DNA from 3 places in the Lysinibacillus sp. NPDC056220 genome. Region 2 is predicted to be linked to each of the others. Evidence: riboswitches for the same ligand, from Rfam matches in the RefSeq annotation. Region 2 holds a riboswitch; each other region holds the start of a gene.
What was found. A riboswitch is a leader RNA that binds a small molecule or an ion and turns the genes downstream of it on or off. The one in region 2 is predicted to bind S-adenosylmethionine.
Positions count from the first base shown of each region.

Region 1 (4,844 bases), on a different contig from region 2:
AAGCAAAGGCACAGATGCTAGCCCTGGTTTATGATAATATCGGTAATTTCATGTTAACAGGCAACCAATTGAACTATAGAGCTATTTGGAAGGAGGCAGTACATAGCGTTATCCAAGGGGACAAAAATGATCAATAACAATCGGCGCATTGAAGGTCTTGATTTTGCAAGAGCTCTCGCCATGCTAGGGATGTTCATTGTAAATTTTGGAGTCATAACAGGTTCTACAACGAATGGTTCAGCATGGATGATTACCTTACAAAATCTTTTCGAGGGGCGTGCTTCCGCCGTATTTGTCATGTTAGCAGGAATAGGGATAGCTTTAATGACTCGTCAGGCTAGAGAGACTAAGGACCCACTGCTTCTTCGTCAGAATCGACTTACTTTATGGAAAAGGTCGTTTTTGTTATTTACGATTGGGCTAATATTATATGTGATCGGCTGGACAGGAGATATATTACATTATTATGGCGTGTATATGTTTGTGGCCGCATGTCTGATTGCGCAATCCAAGAAAATGATGATCTTCATCATAGGTGCTATCCTCATCCTTTCACAATGGCTTCAAATTCAATTTAATTACCTTGCTGGTTGGCATCCAACATATGTCTTACTAGAGTATCTTGATTTTTGGACACCAGCAGGATTTATAAGAAATTTGATGTTTAATGGCTATCACCCACTATTCCCCTGGATTTGCTTCTTTCTGATGGGGATGTTAATCGGCACATTAGATTTAACAAATCGTACTATAAGAAAAATCTTACTAGTGACAGGTTTATTGCTAGTCATATTGACTGAGACTTTTTCAATATTATTTATTAAGATAACAACAACCATCCATTTATTAGATGTAGAGAGTGCATTGTATTTATTTGATACGGGACCGATTCCACCAAATATGATGTATGTCCTATCTAATTCGGCTTCGGCTATTGTCCTCATTGTAGGCTCCATCTATCTTGTAGAGACATGTAAAAATAAAGTCATTGAAGCTTTCATCTTAACCGGGCAAATGTCTTTAACCCATTATGTTGGCCATGTTTTTATAGGGATTGGGATACTAATTGTTTGCCAAAAGCTGGAGAATCAAACGCTTGCTTTTTCCATGCTGTATGCCTGCTGTTACTTTTTAGGATGTGTGTTTGCTTCTGTTTGGTGGAGAGCTAAACATCATCGCGGTCCACTTGAATCCTTGATGAGGAAATGGAGTTCGAAATAAATTAGTGGATAGCCATCTATTTCTTACTGATTAGGCATAAAATACTTTAGGTATAGGCAGTTTTCTAATCTAAAATACACATTACAAAGTATTCAGCTAGGTTTTCTAATATTTTATATTGACAATCGTATAACAGAATTATAGAATTATTTTCAAGAAACGCAGTACTCTTATCGAGAGAGGTGGAGGGACCTGGCCCAATGAAGCCTCGGCAACCGGAAAAATAGGTGCCAAATCCAACAGATGTATCTGAGAGATAGGAGGGGCTATCAATTAGCTTGATGCATTGGCCTCTTTTGTACAACAAGAATCAGAAAGAAGGGGTGTATCGTATGGCTCAGTCGACAAAGGTAGAAGATAAGAAATTAGAGGCTATTGCAAAGGCCATTCAAAATCTTGAATTTGGTGAAGTGCATATTACGATTCAGGATGGGGTAATTGTTCAAATTAATAGGCTTGAAAAGCAGAGATTTCCACAAAAGAAATAAAGATCATTTCAGATGAACGATGTGAAAAGGCCACCAATAAGCATGGTTTCCGTTGCTTACAAGTGGCCCTTTTTTTATGAGAATTAGCTATAAAAGCTTTTTGGAATCTGACCGATATGACGGCGATGGTAGAGAAGCGGTTCCTTTTGAGAATTTGTAATATCTAGTACTTGCCCAATAAAAATAGTATGATCGCCAGCATCTATCTGTTGAAATGATTTACATTGTAAAATAGCTGCTGTATCATGTAAAATCGGTAGCCCAAATGATGAAGTAGACCATTTTGCCTGAGCAAAGCGATCTGGGACTTTACTTGCAAATAATGTACATAAATGCTCTTGATCACTCGCTAAAATATTAACAGCGAATTTTCCAGCACCCATAAAATAAGGATGGAGCTGAGATTTTTTATCCAGTGACCATAAAATAAGTAGTGGGTCAATGGAAACAGATGCAAAAGAATTGACGGTTAAGCCAATTGGATTCGTTTCATGACATGCTGTAACAACCGTTACACCTGTAGGATAGTTACCTAATGCCAATTTAAAAGCAGCTACATGATCTGTCATTCAAATCACCTCTTTATAGTGAGTAATAAATTAGTTAACGGAGTTAGTAGGGAAATTGCACTTTTTTTCATACCAGCTAGTAACTCCTTTTCTTAAGTAAATATTAAATCAAATACACATCTAGGTAAAGCTAATGGGGGAAAGAAAGGGGAATTGCCATGACTTTATATTTTGATCATCTGGTACATCAAGTAGAATCTCCGGAAAATATAAAGGTTTTCTTCAATAAACGAAATGTCCATACAGTGAACGGTGGTCAACACACGATGTGGGGGACTTACAATACGCTAAGCTACTTTGGCTTAAGCTATATTGAACAAATCGCTATTTATGATCGTGATTTATTTGAGCAAGCGGCCCTGTACCCATATTCCCTACATTATACGTTTAAACGTAATCATGAGCGCCAAGGATTTTCACGAATTGCCTTGCGCACCCAAAATATTGAAGAAGAGGGTCAACGATTGCGTGCATTGGGCTTTGATGTATATGGTCCCGATGCTTGTAGTCGAACAAGACCAGATGGCACGATAATCGAATGGAAGCTATTGCATTTTGGCAGGGCTGACCTTGCATTGGATTTCCCATTCTTAATTGAATGGGCAGATGAAGATGAGAAACGTCTTGCTCAATTAAAAGCTAGTGGCGCGATTGATGAAACGCAAGCTATTACCATGGAATCGATTCAGTTTTATGTCAGGGATGTGGAGAAGACGGTGCAGCTTTGGCAGAAGGTATTACAGCTACCCAAGTTTGTGCAGCATGAGCAGTTTGTGTCTCTACAGCTACCGAATATGCGCTTGGATTTTTATGAGGAAGCGGCAGCATCTAGCATGACGCTCGGGCATTTAAAAGAAGGGCCTATCGGTGTAACATTGAACGATCCACACAGAACCAAGGAAACATTAGTTTGTCCAGGTGCTTTTTATTGGATTAATAGATAAATTAAAAATCCACTTCAATCGTTGAAGTGGATTTTTATGTGTAAACATGTCAAAAAGCGGATTGAACTATTTTTAAATATTTCATCCACCTTCAGTTTCCTAGCTTATAATTTTACAACATTTGAAGCTTGCGGGCCGCGATTGCCTTCCACAACATCAAATGAAACCTTTTGACCTTCTTCAAGTGTACGGAAGCCTTCCTCCTGGATGCCCGTAAAATGTACAAATACATCTTCTCCATCATCACATTCAATAAAGCCATAGCCCTTTTCATTATTGAACCACTTTACGATCCCCTGTTGCATAAGCATTCGCCTCCAATGCGCTTGAAAGTAAAATAAAGTTAAAGAAATCGTGCTATCAATGAGAAAATGTGAAAAAATAGCATTTTCTCTTAGAACATACATGAATTGAACAAAAATGTCAATTGATTGTCGGAATGCGAGCATATCTGGCTTTCTTTTTTTTCACAATTAAGACTATAATGGAAATGAACAACATAGAAAGTAGGATGCCAAATGACAACGAAAAATCAACCATTAACAGATTTAGAAATCGCGAGTCAAGCAGTAATCAAACCTATTACGGAAATTGCCCATGCTGCAGGTATTCCAGAGGATGCACTTGAGCAGTATGGCCGCTACAAAGCAAAGATTGACCCATTAAAAATTACAGCTCAAGGTGAGGACGCAAAGGTTGTGTTAGTGTCAGCTATTAGTCCAACCCCAGCAGGTGAAGGAAAGTCAACTGTGACTGTAGGACTAGCTGATGCCCTTCATCAATTAAATAAGAAAGTGATGGTAGCGTTACGTGAACCTTCGCTTGGTCCAGTAATGGGCGTAAAAGGTGGCGCAACTGGTGGGGGCTACGCACAGGTTGTACCAATGGAGGATATTAACTTACACTTCACTGGTGACCTTCATGCGATAACAACAGCCAACAATGCTTTATCTGCATTTATTGATAATCATATCCACCAAGGGAATGTCTTAAACATTGATCCACGACGTATTATTTGGAAACGTGTGATGGATTTGAATGATCGCTCATTACGTAAAGTGATTGTGGGATTAGGTGGACCTGTTCAGGGCATGCCGCGTGAAGATGGCTTTGATATTACGGTTGCCTCGGAAATTATGGCAGTGTTTTGTTTAGCAACAAGTATTGAAGATTTGCGCGAACGCATCGCTAGCATCGTGATTGGCTATACCTTTGAGCGTGAGCCTGTCTTTGTGCGTGATTTACAGGTAGAGGGTGCCTTAACATTATTATTGAAGGATGCCTTTAAGCCAAACTTAGTACAAACATTGGAAGGGACACCAGCAATTATACACGGTGGTCCATTTGCAAATATTGCCCACGGCTGTAACTCCATTATGGCGACACAAACTGCTCGTAAACTAGCGGATATTGTGGTGACGGAAGCGGGCTTCGGCTCTGATTTAGGTGCTGAAAAGTTCATGAACATTAAAGCACGTAAAGCAGGCTTTAAGCCAAGTGCCGTTGTGATTGTAGCAACGATTCGTGCATTAAAAATGCACGGTGGTGTTCCAAAAACATCACTTGTCGGTGAAAATGTGGAAGCACTGCTCCAAGGGATTGAAAATTTAGCTAAACACGTC
Region 1 is NZ_JBMOXD010000003.1:729,337-734,180, reverse strand. Features, by position in the region: gene ACOZBY_RS13875 (TetR/AcrR family transcriptional regulator) at 1-137, shown strand, start outside; gene ACOZBY_RS13870 (DUF418 domain-containing protein) at 127-1,221, shown strand; SAM riboswitch class I at 1,389-1,484, shown strand; gene ACOZBY_RS13865 (YezD family protein) at 1,554-1,709, shown strand; gene ACOZBY_RS13860 (flavin reductase family protein) at 1,793-2,278, opposite strand; gene ACOZBY_RS13855 (VOC family protein) at 2,437-3,222, shown strand; gene ACOZBY_RS13850 (cold-shock protein) at 3,327-3,527, opposite strand; gene ACOZBY_RS13845 (formate--tetrahydrofolate ligase) at 3,741-4,844, shown strand, end outside.
Region 1: another riboswitch for S-adenosylmethionine. It lies ahead of ACOZBY_RS13865 (YezD family protein); the one in region 2 lies ahead of ACOZBY_RS04960 (MetQ/NlpA family ABC transporter substrate-binding protein).

Region 2 (4,844 bases):
ACTTTGCCGAAGCCAATGTTTAACTGAATACAACCGATTTTCATATTAATTCCTCCTATAGACAATTAACAAAAAAAGTAATACTATTTGCTTCATATTCTTTAATAATAATTATTATATTCTGAAAAAGGTGATCATGCATGGAATTCTCGAAAAAACTACAGCAATTACCCACTCAATTTTTTGCGGCGCTTGTCCAAAAAGTAAACAATGCCTTGGAAGAAGGACGCGATGTGATTAATCTTGGTCAAGGAAATCCCGACCAGCCTACGCCTACTCATATTATTCAAGCATTACAGGGAGCAGCTGAAAATCCTCAAAACCACAAATATTCGCCATTTCGTGGTATCGCCGAACTACGTCAAGCGGCTGCCGACTTTTATAAACGGGAATATGATGTGGAGATTAATCCCGATACTGAAGTAGCGATTCTTGGTGGCACAAAAATTGGTCTTGTTGAGCTACCTTTGGCTGTGTTAAATCCAGGGGATACAATGCTATTACCAGACCCTGGCTATCCAGACTACTTATCAGGTGTTGTATTAGGTGATGTAAATTTTGAAGTGTTGCCACTTTTTGCTGAGAATCATTTCTTACCTGATTATGATGCCCTACCTAAAGAAGTTAAGGAAAAGGCCAAGTTACTGTACTTAAATTACCCAAATAATCCTACGGGTGGTACAGCAACACTTGAATTTTTTGAAGAAACTGTTCGCTTTGCTAAGGAGCATAATATCATCGTATCACATGATTTTGCATATGGTGCAATTGGATTTGATGGCAATAAGCCTATTAGCTTTTTACAGGCCAATGGCGCAAAAGAAGTTGGAATCGAAATGTACACATTATCAAAAACTTATAATATGGCAGGTTGGCGTATAGGCTTTGCTGTTGGTAATGCTGATTTAATTGCTGCGATTAATCTTATTCAGGATCATTTGTTTTGTAGTCAATTTCCAGCTATTCAACAAGCAGCAGCTATTGCTCTTACAACTTCACAGGAATGTGCAGATGAGCTAAGAGCTACCTATGAGCGTCGTCGAAATGTTCTAATCGAAGAAGCGCATAGAATTGGCTGGCAAGTAACAGCACCAAAAGGCTCCTTCTTTGCCTGGCTCCCTGTCCCATTAGGTTTTACAAGCGAACAATTCGCCGATATATTGCTCGACAAAGCTGATATTGCAGTAGCCGCAGGTAATGGCTTTGGTCAATATGGGGAAGGCTATGTGCGTATTGGCTTGCTTGTAAGCGAGGAACGTTTACGAGAGGCCATCCAAAGAATTGAGCAATTGAAATTATTTTAACATGTAACCATATAGAGTCCTGTAGCTTTCACTAGCTACAGGACTTACTATTTTTCAATTTTCCTTGGAAAATCTAACCCATGTTCTAATGGATAAAATTGTACGTGACCTGTTTCATCATCCATCTGACGGATATGCTGAATGCCTTGCACTTCTGCCAGTACTACATCTGCTGTTATGACGATATTTCCGCCCTTTATAAAATGACCGCCTGAAACCACTCCCCATTGATCACTCATGGAACCATGGAAATGCGTTTCATATCCTGCATCACGCTTACAAACCACTCCTGAACCTTGGATAAACTCGAGTGGCCCCTCTTTCTCTACCACATCACTAAATCGAACTTTAATGTGGGAGGTTTCATCGGGTACTAAATAAACAAAGCTACTTTTTTGAAAACTACCAATACAACTAATAATGGTTGCTGAATCAATATTATTCTCTTCACAAAGTGCCTCTATTCCTTCAATGATGTCTGTCCCCATGAGAAGACGTGCACTAATCACCTTACCAAATGAACCTATGCCATAATTAACTCTTACTGGCATTCTTCCCCCTCCTTCGCGACAAAATATTATAACAATATAAAAAATTTCAAAAATATTTATTGACTTACTATACCCTATAAATTATATTAGTTCTATCGGAAATACAAAAATATAATATGAATCTCTTATCAAGAGTAGCTGAGGGACTGGCCCTATGAAGCTCGGCAACCTCCTTTTATGAAGGAAGGTGCTAAATCCTGCAAACGAAATTCGTTTGATAGATAAGAGAGGACTTTTTTTCATGAGCCTCTCTTAATTTATAAGAGAGTTTTTTTATTTTCAAAAAACCGATAAAACAATTTTGGGAGGTAGTTTTCATGAAGAAGAAAAATAAATTTTTAGTAGGTTTAGCAAGTCTTACATTAGTAGCAGCACTAGCGGGCTGTGGCTCTAAAGAAGATAGTACAGGAAAAAGCGACGCTATCGATGAAAATAAAATTGTCGTGGGTGTCACTTCAGGACCTCATGAGCAAATTGCAGAGGTAGCTGCTAAAGTCGCAAAGGAAAAGGGGCTAGAAGTAGAACTAAAATCTTTTTCTGATTATGTTTTACCCAATACATCCTTAGCTGAAGGAGATCTTGATGCAAACAGCTATCAGCATAAACCTTTCCTCGATACTTTTAATAAAGATCACGATACAGATTTAGTACCAGTTGGCAAAACAATTTTAAATCCTATGGGGATTTACTCTGAAAAATATAAATCATTGGATGACGTTCCTGAAGGCGCAACATTTGGCTTACCGAATGACCCAACAAATGGAGCGCGAGCTCTCTTTGTTTTACAAGAGGCAGGCTATATTAAATTAAAAGATGGAGCGGACTTAACAGCATCTGTTCGTGACGTGGAAGAAAACAAAAAGAATTTAAAATTCATAGAATTAGAAGCCGCACAAATTCCTAAGCAGCTTAGTGAAGTAGATGTAGCTGCTATTAATACGAACTTTGCGCTGGAAGCTGGCATTAATCCACAAGAGGACTCTATTCTTTTAGAATCTACTGACTCTCCATATGTGAACTACATTGTCGTTCGTGCTGAAAATGAAAATGACCCAACAATTAAAAAATTCGTTGAGGCTTACCAGTCTGATGAAGTGCGCCAATTCATTGAAGAGGAATTCAAAGGTTCTGTAATCCCTAGCTGGTAATACATGCCAAAAGCTGATATAAGGCTGAGAATCTGCCAATTGTCCACTATGGAAATCGCGCAGATTCTTGCTTTTTAGAAGCTAAGAAAGGAGCAAGTAATCTGATGATTCAATTACAAAATATATCAAAAGAATATAAGACGAAAAAAGGCAGTATTAAGGCAGTGGACGGAATTAATCTTCATGTAAAAAAAGGACAAATTCATGGTGTAATTGGGTATAGTGGTGCCGGTAAAAGTACGCTTATTCGTTGTGTTAATTTACTAGAGCGTCCCTCAGCAGGCAAGGTTTTGATTGATAATGTGGATATTACTACCCTTTCACTTCATGACTTACGTCAAACACGGCAAAAGATTGGCATGATTTTTCAACATTTTAATCTCTTAAAGACAGCAACAGTTTATAACAATATTGCGGTTCCCTTAAAGCTACTTGGTTATAACGAAACAGAAGTCCAAAATCGTGTGGCTAAATATGCCGAAATTGTAGGTTTAACAGAAAAGCTAGATAGCTACCCCAATCAGCTTTCAGGTGGACAAAAGCAACGTGTCGCAATTGCACGCGCTCTAGCGCAAGAGCCAGAGATTTTACTTAGTGATGAAGCAACAAGTGCCCTTGATCCTGAAACGACAGAGGCCATTCTTGAACTATTGTTAAAAATTAATCGTGAATTAGGAATTACAATCCTACTGATTACACATGAAATGAATGTTATTCAGAAAATATGTGATGAGGTATCTGTTCTAGAGGCCGGGAAAGTAGTTGAATTTGGTACGGCTATTGAGCTCTTTGCAAAGCCCCAACACCCTACTACAAGAAAGTTTTTAAGTACCATTTCACAGCGTAACTTAACTCCTTCTCTTATTGAGCAGCTAAATGTTTCAGGTAGCGTCATTCGTTTAACATTTCTTGGGGAAAGTACTGGGAAGCCATTATTAGCTGAAGTCAGCAAAGTATATGATGTACAACCAAACATCCTAACAGCCAATATTATTGAATTAAAAAACGGCATTGTCGGTAATATTGTGGTGCATTTAAACGGAGAGCCAAGCATTGTTCAAAAAGCGCTAACCTATTTTGCAGAGAATGGCGTTACTGTTGAAGAGTTAGGAGGAGAATTCCATGAATAATTTCTTTCATGATTGGTCTGAGGTTATTGGCAAAGCAATTATCGAAACATTTCAAATGGTCGGAATTTCATTATTCTTTTCCATTCTAATCGGTATACCTTTAGGTCTTTTAATTGTTTTAACACGACCTGGTCAATCCTTTGAAAATAAATTTTTCTATCAATTATTTAATTTAATCATCAATATTATCCGTTCAGTGCCATTCATCATCTTACTATTCTTCATTTTACCTTTTACAAAGGTTATCGTCGGTACAACGATTGGTGTTAAAGGCGTTATTGTTCCGCTTGTAGTTTATACAGCTCCTTATATTGCAAGACTGATGGAGTCAGCGCTTTTAGAGGTTGATTCTGGCGTTATCGAAGCCTACACAGCCATGGGTATTAAACGTCGCCATATCATTTGGCATGTATTATTACGTGAAGCACGCCCATCCATTATTTTAGGCTTAACGATTGCTACAATTGGATTGATTGGCGCAACAGCAATGGCGGGAATGGTTGGTGCTGGTGGTTTAGGCGACCTCGCTTACCGTTATGGTCATTTACGCTACGAGGTAGATGTCATGTATGCAACGGTGTTTATTTTAATCATCCTTGTACAAAGCATACAATCCATAGGCAACCGCATTTCAGCCAAATTGAAGAAAGACTAGGGGGAAGATATCCATGGCAACTGAGATTTATGTAGAGAAAAACGGCTATATCGCAA
Region 2 is NZ_JBMOXD010000001.1:1,051,968-1,056,811, forward strand. Features, by position in the region: gene ACOZBY_RS04945 (carbon-nitrogen family hydrolase) at 1-44, opposite strand, end outside; gene ACOZBY_RS04950 (pyridoxal phosphate-dependent aminotransferase) at 141-1,304, shown strand; gene ACOZBY_RS04955 (PPC domain-containing DNA-binding protein) at 1,352-1,855, opposite strand; SAM riboswitch class I at 1,978-2,083, shown strand; gene ACOZBY_RS04960 (MetQ/NlpA family ABC transporter substrate-binding protein) at 2,173-3,003, shown strand; gene ACOZBY_RS04965 (methionine ABC transporter ATP-binding protein) at 3,108-4,133, shown strand; gene ACOZBY_RS04970 (methionine ABC transporter permease) at 4,126-4,788, shown strand; gene ACOZBY_RS04975 (enoyl-CoA hydratase/isomerase family protein) at 4,802-4,844, shown strand, end outside.

Region 3 (4,844 bases), on a different contig from region 2:
CATGTTCATCAATTTTTTGACCTAACATTTCTGCATACACTGTTGCAGGAAGTGGAAGGAATGGAGAACCGAAGCAAGTAGAGAATACTGGTTCTGGCTCTGTTACACCACGTTCAGTTCCAGCAAGTTTTGAAGTGAAACCACTTAAGAAGTGATACATAGCTTGCTCTTTTGTTAATTTGCTGATAGGAGGTAATACGCCAAACGCATCAGCTGTTAGGAAGATGATTGTTTTTGGATGACCTGCTACAGATGGATCAACAATATTTTCGATGTATTGGATTGGATAAGCTACACGTGTATTTTCTGTTAATGAGCCATCATCATAGTCACAAATACGAGTTTCTGGATCAACAGCTACGTTTTCTAAAACAGAACCGAAGCGGATTGCATTGTAGATTTCTGGTTCTTTCTCAGCAGAAAGGTTGATCGTTTTTGCATAGCAACCCCCCTCAATGTTGAATACTCCATTATCAGACCAACCATGTTCATCGTCACCGATTAGCTTACGGTCTGGATCAGCGGATAATGTCGTTTTACCAGTACCAGATAAACCGAAGAATAATGCTACATCGCCAGCTTCACCAACGTTTGCTGAACAGTGCATAGAAAGGATTCCTTGTTGTGGTAATAAGTAGTTCATAATTCCGAAAATAGATTTTTTCATTTCACCAGCATATTCAGTACCACCAATTAAGATAATTTTCTTTTCAAGTGATACAATGATGAATGTTTCAGAAGCAGTACCGTCAACCGCAGGATCTGCTTTAAAGTTAGGAGCTGAGATGACAGTGAAGTCTGCAACATGCGAAGCTAATTCTTCTTTAGTCGGACGGATAAATAATTGATGAGCGAAAAGGTTGTGCCAAGCGTATTCATTAATCACTTGGATGCTTAATTGTGAATCTTTGTCAGCACCAGCAAAACCTTTGAATACGAATAATTCATCACGTTCTTTTAAATATTTTATTACTTTTACATACAGATTATCGAACACTTCAGAGGAAATTGGTTGATTGACTTTACCCCAGTCAATTTGATCTTTTGTGCTTTCTTCTTCTACTGTATATTTATCTTTAGGTGAACGACCAGTGTATTTGCCAGTTTCTGCACGAACTGCGCCATCTACTGTTAACATTGCCTCACCACGAGAAGTAGCTTTTTCTGCTAATTGTGGTACTGAAAGTTGAACATTAATGTTACCGCCGTTTAATAATTCCTTCAGTTCGTTTGCAATTTCTACTGAATTCATCGATTAAATACCATCCTTTTTTATAGTATTCCCTTGGTTTAGAGGGATTTTTTCTTAATTTCAAAAATAGTATAACACAATGGGTTAAATAATCTATACTAATTAAGAAATTATTTTAGAGTTTTTATTACTTTTCAATAAACTGACAAAAAATAATGTTTTTCGAGTAGAAAACATTCAATGCTACAGTAAATTGTCTAAAATTTGAGCCACACATATGTTACCACAAGAAGCTAGGTATGTTGTAGGGATTAAATTTCTTCTATTTACATCATCACCCAAGTATGAAAATTTTATGGTGATAATTTTGTTCTTCCTTTCTATACAGTAATACATAAGAAAATATTTGACAACGATTGACCTTTTCAGTAACATGAAAATTGAACGGATACTCTTATCCCGAGCTGGTGGAGGGTCAGGCCCTGTGAAACCCGGCAACCTGCATGTATTATTTCACAACATGCGTTGGTGCCAACCTGATGCAAGGGAAAATCCCTTGAACGATAAGAGTGAAAGGTAACGAAGTCATTATTCCTTTCCTCATGTATAGTAACGTGAGAAAAGGATTTTTTTATTGTTAAAAATTAATGTAAAGGTAAGTATATGTAGTTCTTTCCTTATTATAATGACGGGTCTTTCGAAATCCTCGTGTTTTTAAGTAGCAGTTATTTTTTCTCGTAAAGTGAAATGACAACAACAGCGGCTTGAGAGAGTTCAATCCTTAGGAGCGGACTTGACATGGGTAATGAGTACCGTACAAATACTTTTTGTAAGAGTAATAGGAGGAAAACTAAATGACAAACCGTCGACTGTTTACATCAGAAAGTGTAACAGAAGGGCATCCAGATAAAATCTGTGACCAGATTTCGGATGCCATTTTAGATGCTATTTTAGCAGAAGATCCAAATGCACGTGTAGCGTGCGAGACAACTGTAACAACAGGATTAGTATTAGTAGCAGGAGAAATCACTACTTCTACTTATGTAGATATTAAAGGCATTGTACGTGATACTGTGGCGGAAATTGGATACACACGTGGTAAATATGGCTTTGATGCTGAAAACTTAGCAGTACTTGTAGCAATTGGTGAGCAATCTCCAGATATTGCCCAAGGCGTTGACCAAGCTTTAGAGGCCCGTGAGGGTTCTATGACAGATGCAGATATTGAAGCGATTGGTGCAGGAGACCAAGGCTTAATGTTTGGCTATGCATGTAATGAAACACCTGAGTTAATGCCATTACCAATTAGCTTAGCTCATAAATTAGCACGTCGTTTAACAGAAGTTCGTAAATCTGGGGAGTTAGCTTATTTACGCCCAGATGGTAAAACACAAGTAACAATTGAGTATGATGACAATAACGTACCTGTTCGTGTCGATACAATTGTTATTTCAACTCAGCATGATGAAGAAGCAACACTTGAACAAATTCAGGCCGATCTAAAACAATTCGTGATTGCTCCTGTAGTGCCAAGCGAATTATTAGATACAAACACAAAATACTTTATCAATCCAACTGGCCGTTTCGTAATTGGCGGACCAAAAGGAGATGCTGGTTTAACGGGCCGTAAAATCATTGTTGATACATACGGTGGTTATGCACGACATGGTGGTGGTGCATTCTCAGGTAAGGATGCAACAAAAGTAGACCGTTCAGCTGCCTATGCGGCACGTTATGTAGCTAAAAATATTGTAGCAGCTGGTTTAGCAGAACGCGCTGAAGTACAGTTGGCTTATGCAATTGGCGTTGCACAGCCTGTTTCCATTGCTGTAGATACATTTGGTACAGGAAAAGTGACGGAAAGCAAAATTGTAGAATGGGTTCGTGAGCTATTTGATTTACGCCCAGCAGGTATCATTAAAATGCTTGATCTTCGTCGTCCAATTTATAAACAAACTGCAGCTTATGGACACTTTGGTCGTACAGATGTAAACGTCCCATGGGAACAAACTGATAAAGCTGACGCATTACGCATAAAAGCACAGCTGTAAACTATTGTGCTAAAGTGCTGAAGTCTTTAGGAAATTATTCTAATGTATTATGAACAAAAGGGGCTTTTCTGCCCCTTTTGTTTTTTTGCAAAAATACCTCGCCCTTATTCCTTGAACAAATAATGTCATGGAAAGCGAGGAATTTTTTATGAAGGTACAATTTCTTTGTAGGTTTTTATTTTTGTAGAGATTTATAATACTGACCCTTTTCAGCGTATTCACGTACGATACGTTCCATATCCTCTTTATCCTCAGCATTTAATTCTCGTACAACTTTGGCTGGACGTCCTAATGCTAAGCTATTTGGAGGAATGACTTTACCAGGAGGCACTAAACTTCCGGCTCCAATAAATGCACCCTCTCCAATCTCCGCACCGTCTAAAATAATGGAGCCCATTCCGATTAAGGCTTTTTTTCGAATGGTACAGCTATGTAAAGTTACTTGGTGTCCTACTGTGACCTCATCTTCAATAATGAGTGGAAACTTAGGACTTTGATGTAAGCAGCAAAGATCTTGTATACTTACTCGTTTACCTATTATTGTTGGGGAAACATCGCCGCGGATCACGGTATTGAACCAAATAGTTGTTTCAGCTCCAATAGTTACGTCTCCAGTAATGGTTGCGTAATCGGCAATAAAAACAGATGGATCGATCGTTGGTGTTTTATCTTTGAATGGATAAATCATGAGAATCGCCTCTTTTCTTTTTGTAGATATAGTATTATCGTATCAAATACGCAACTTTAAGGAAATATAAAATTAAAATGAGCTGTTATTTCGATATAATCAAAGTGTAATTATTTTTTAGGAGGACTATGTAAATGTGGAAATGGGAAGCTGATGGACAAGCAAAGGCTGTGATTGCTATTCTTCATGGTGCTTATGAAAACCACCGTTGGTATGCATGGCTGATAGAAAAATTAAGATTGGAAGGCTTCCACATAGTCATGGGAGATTTACCGAATCATGGTGTCAATGCAAGATTTGCCCGTGTCCATGATGAGGACTTCAAATTGTACAATAAATATACAAGAAATTTGATTGAGAATGCATTTTCATATAATTTACCAACCTTTGTAATAGGACATGGACTAGGCGCTACTTTAGTTCTTCATACAATGCAAAAGAAAAAGTATGAGTGTGCAGGTATTATTTTGACATCACCATGGCTGCAATTGAAGCTATTACCAGGTAAATTATCAAATGCTTTAACAAGCCTGAGTGCATTAACAGCAAATGTAAAATTGACACATGACCTGACATTTGAAAAATTGACGCGTAGCGTAGAGGGTAGAGAAGAAATGAAGGATGATATACCATTTATGTCTGTAGTTTCGGTGAAATGGTATCGTGAGCTTCAGCAGATGATGAGAAATTTAGTTATGCTACCTAAGGACGAATTTCCTAATATGCCTATGTTAATTATGACAGCTGAAAAAGATAAAATTACGGAAACTCGACAAATGCGTAATTGGCTTCATCAACAAGAGTTAACGGAATTTCAATTTAAAGAATGGGCAAATTGTTATCACAATTTATTTCATGAAGTAGAGCGTGAAGAGATTTTTATGTACATTCGAGATTTTATCAATAATGCTCT
Region 3 is NZ_JBMOXD010000002.1:32,726-37,569, forward strand. Features, by position in the region: gene pckA (phosphoenolpyruvate carboxykinase (ATP)) at 1-1,252, opposite strand, end outside; SAM riboswitch class I at 1,644-1,762, shown strand; gene metK (methionine adenosyltransferase) at 2,047-3,243, shown strand; gene ACOZBY_RS05265 (gamma carbonic anhydrase family protein) at 3,419-3,931, opposite strand; gene ACOZBY_RS05270 (alpha/beta hydrolase) at 4,066-4,844, shown strand, end outside.
Region 3: another riboswitch for S-adenosylmethionine. It lies ahead of metK (methionine adenosyltransferase); the one in region 2 lies ahead of ACOZBY_RS04960 (MetQ/NlpA family ABC transporter substrate-binding protein).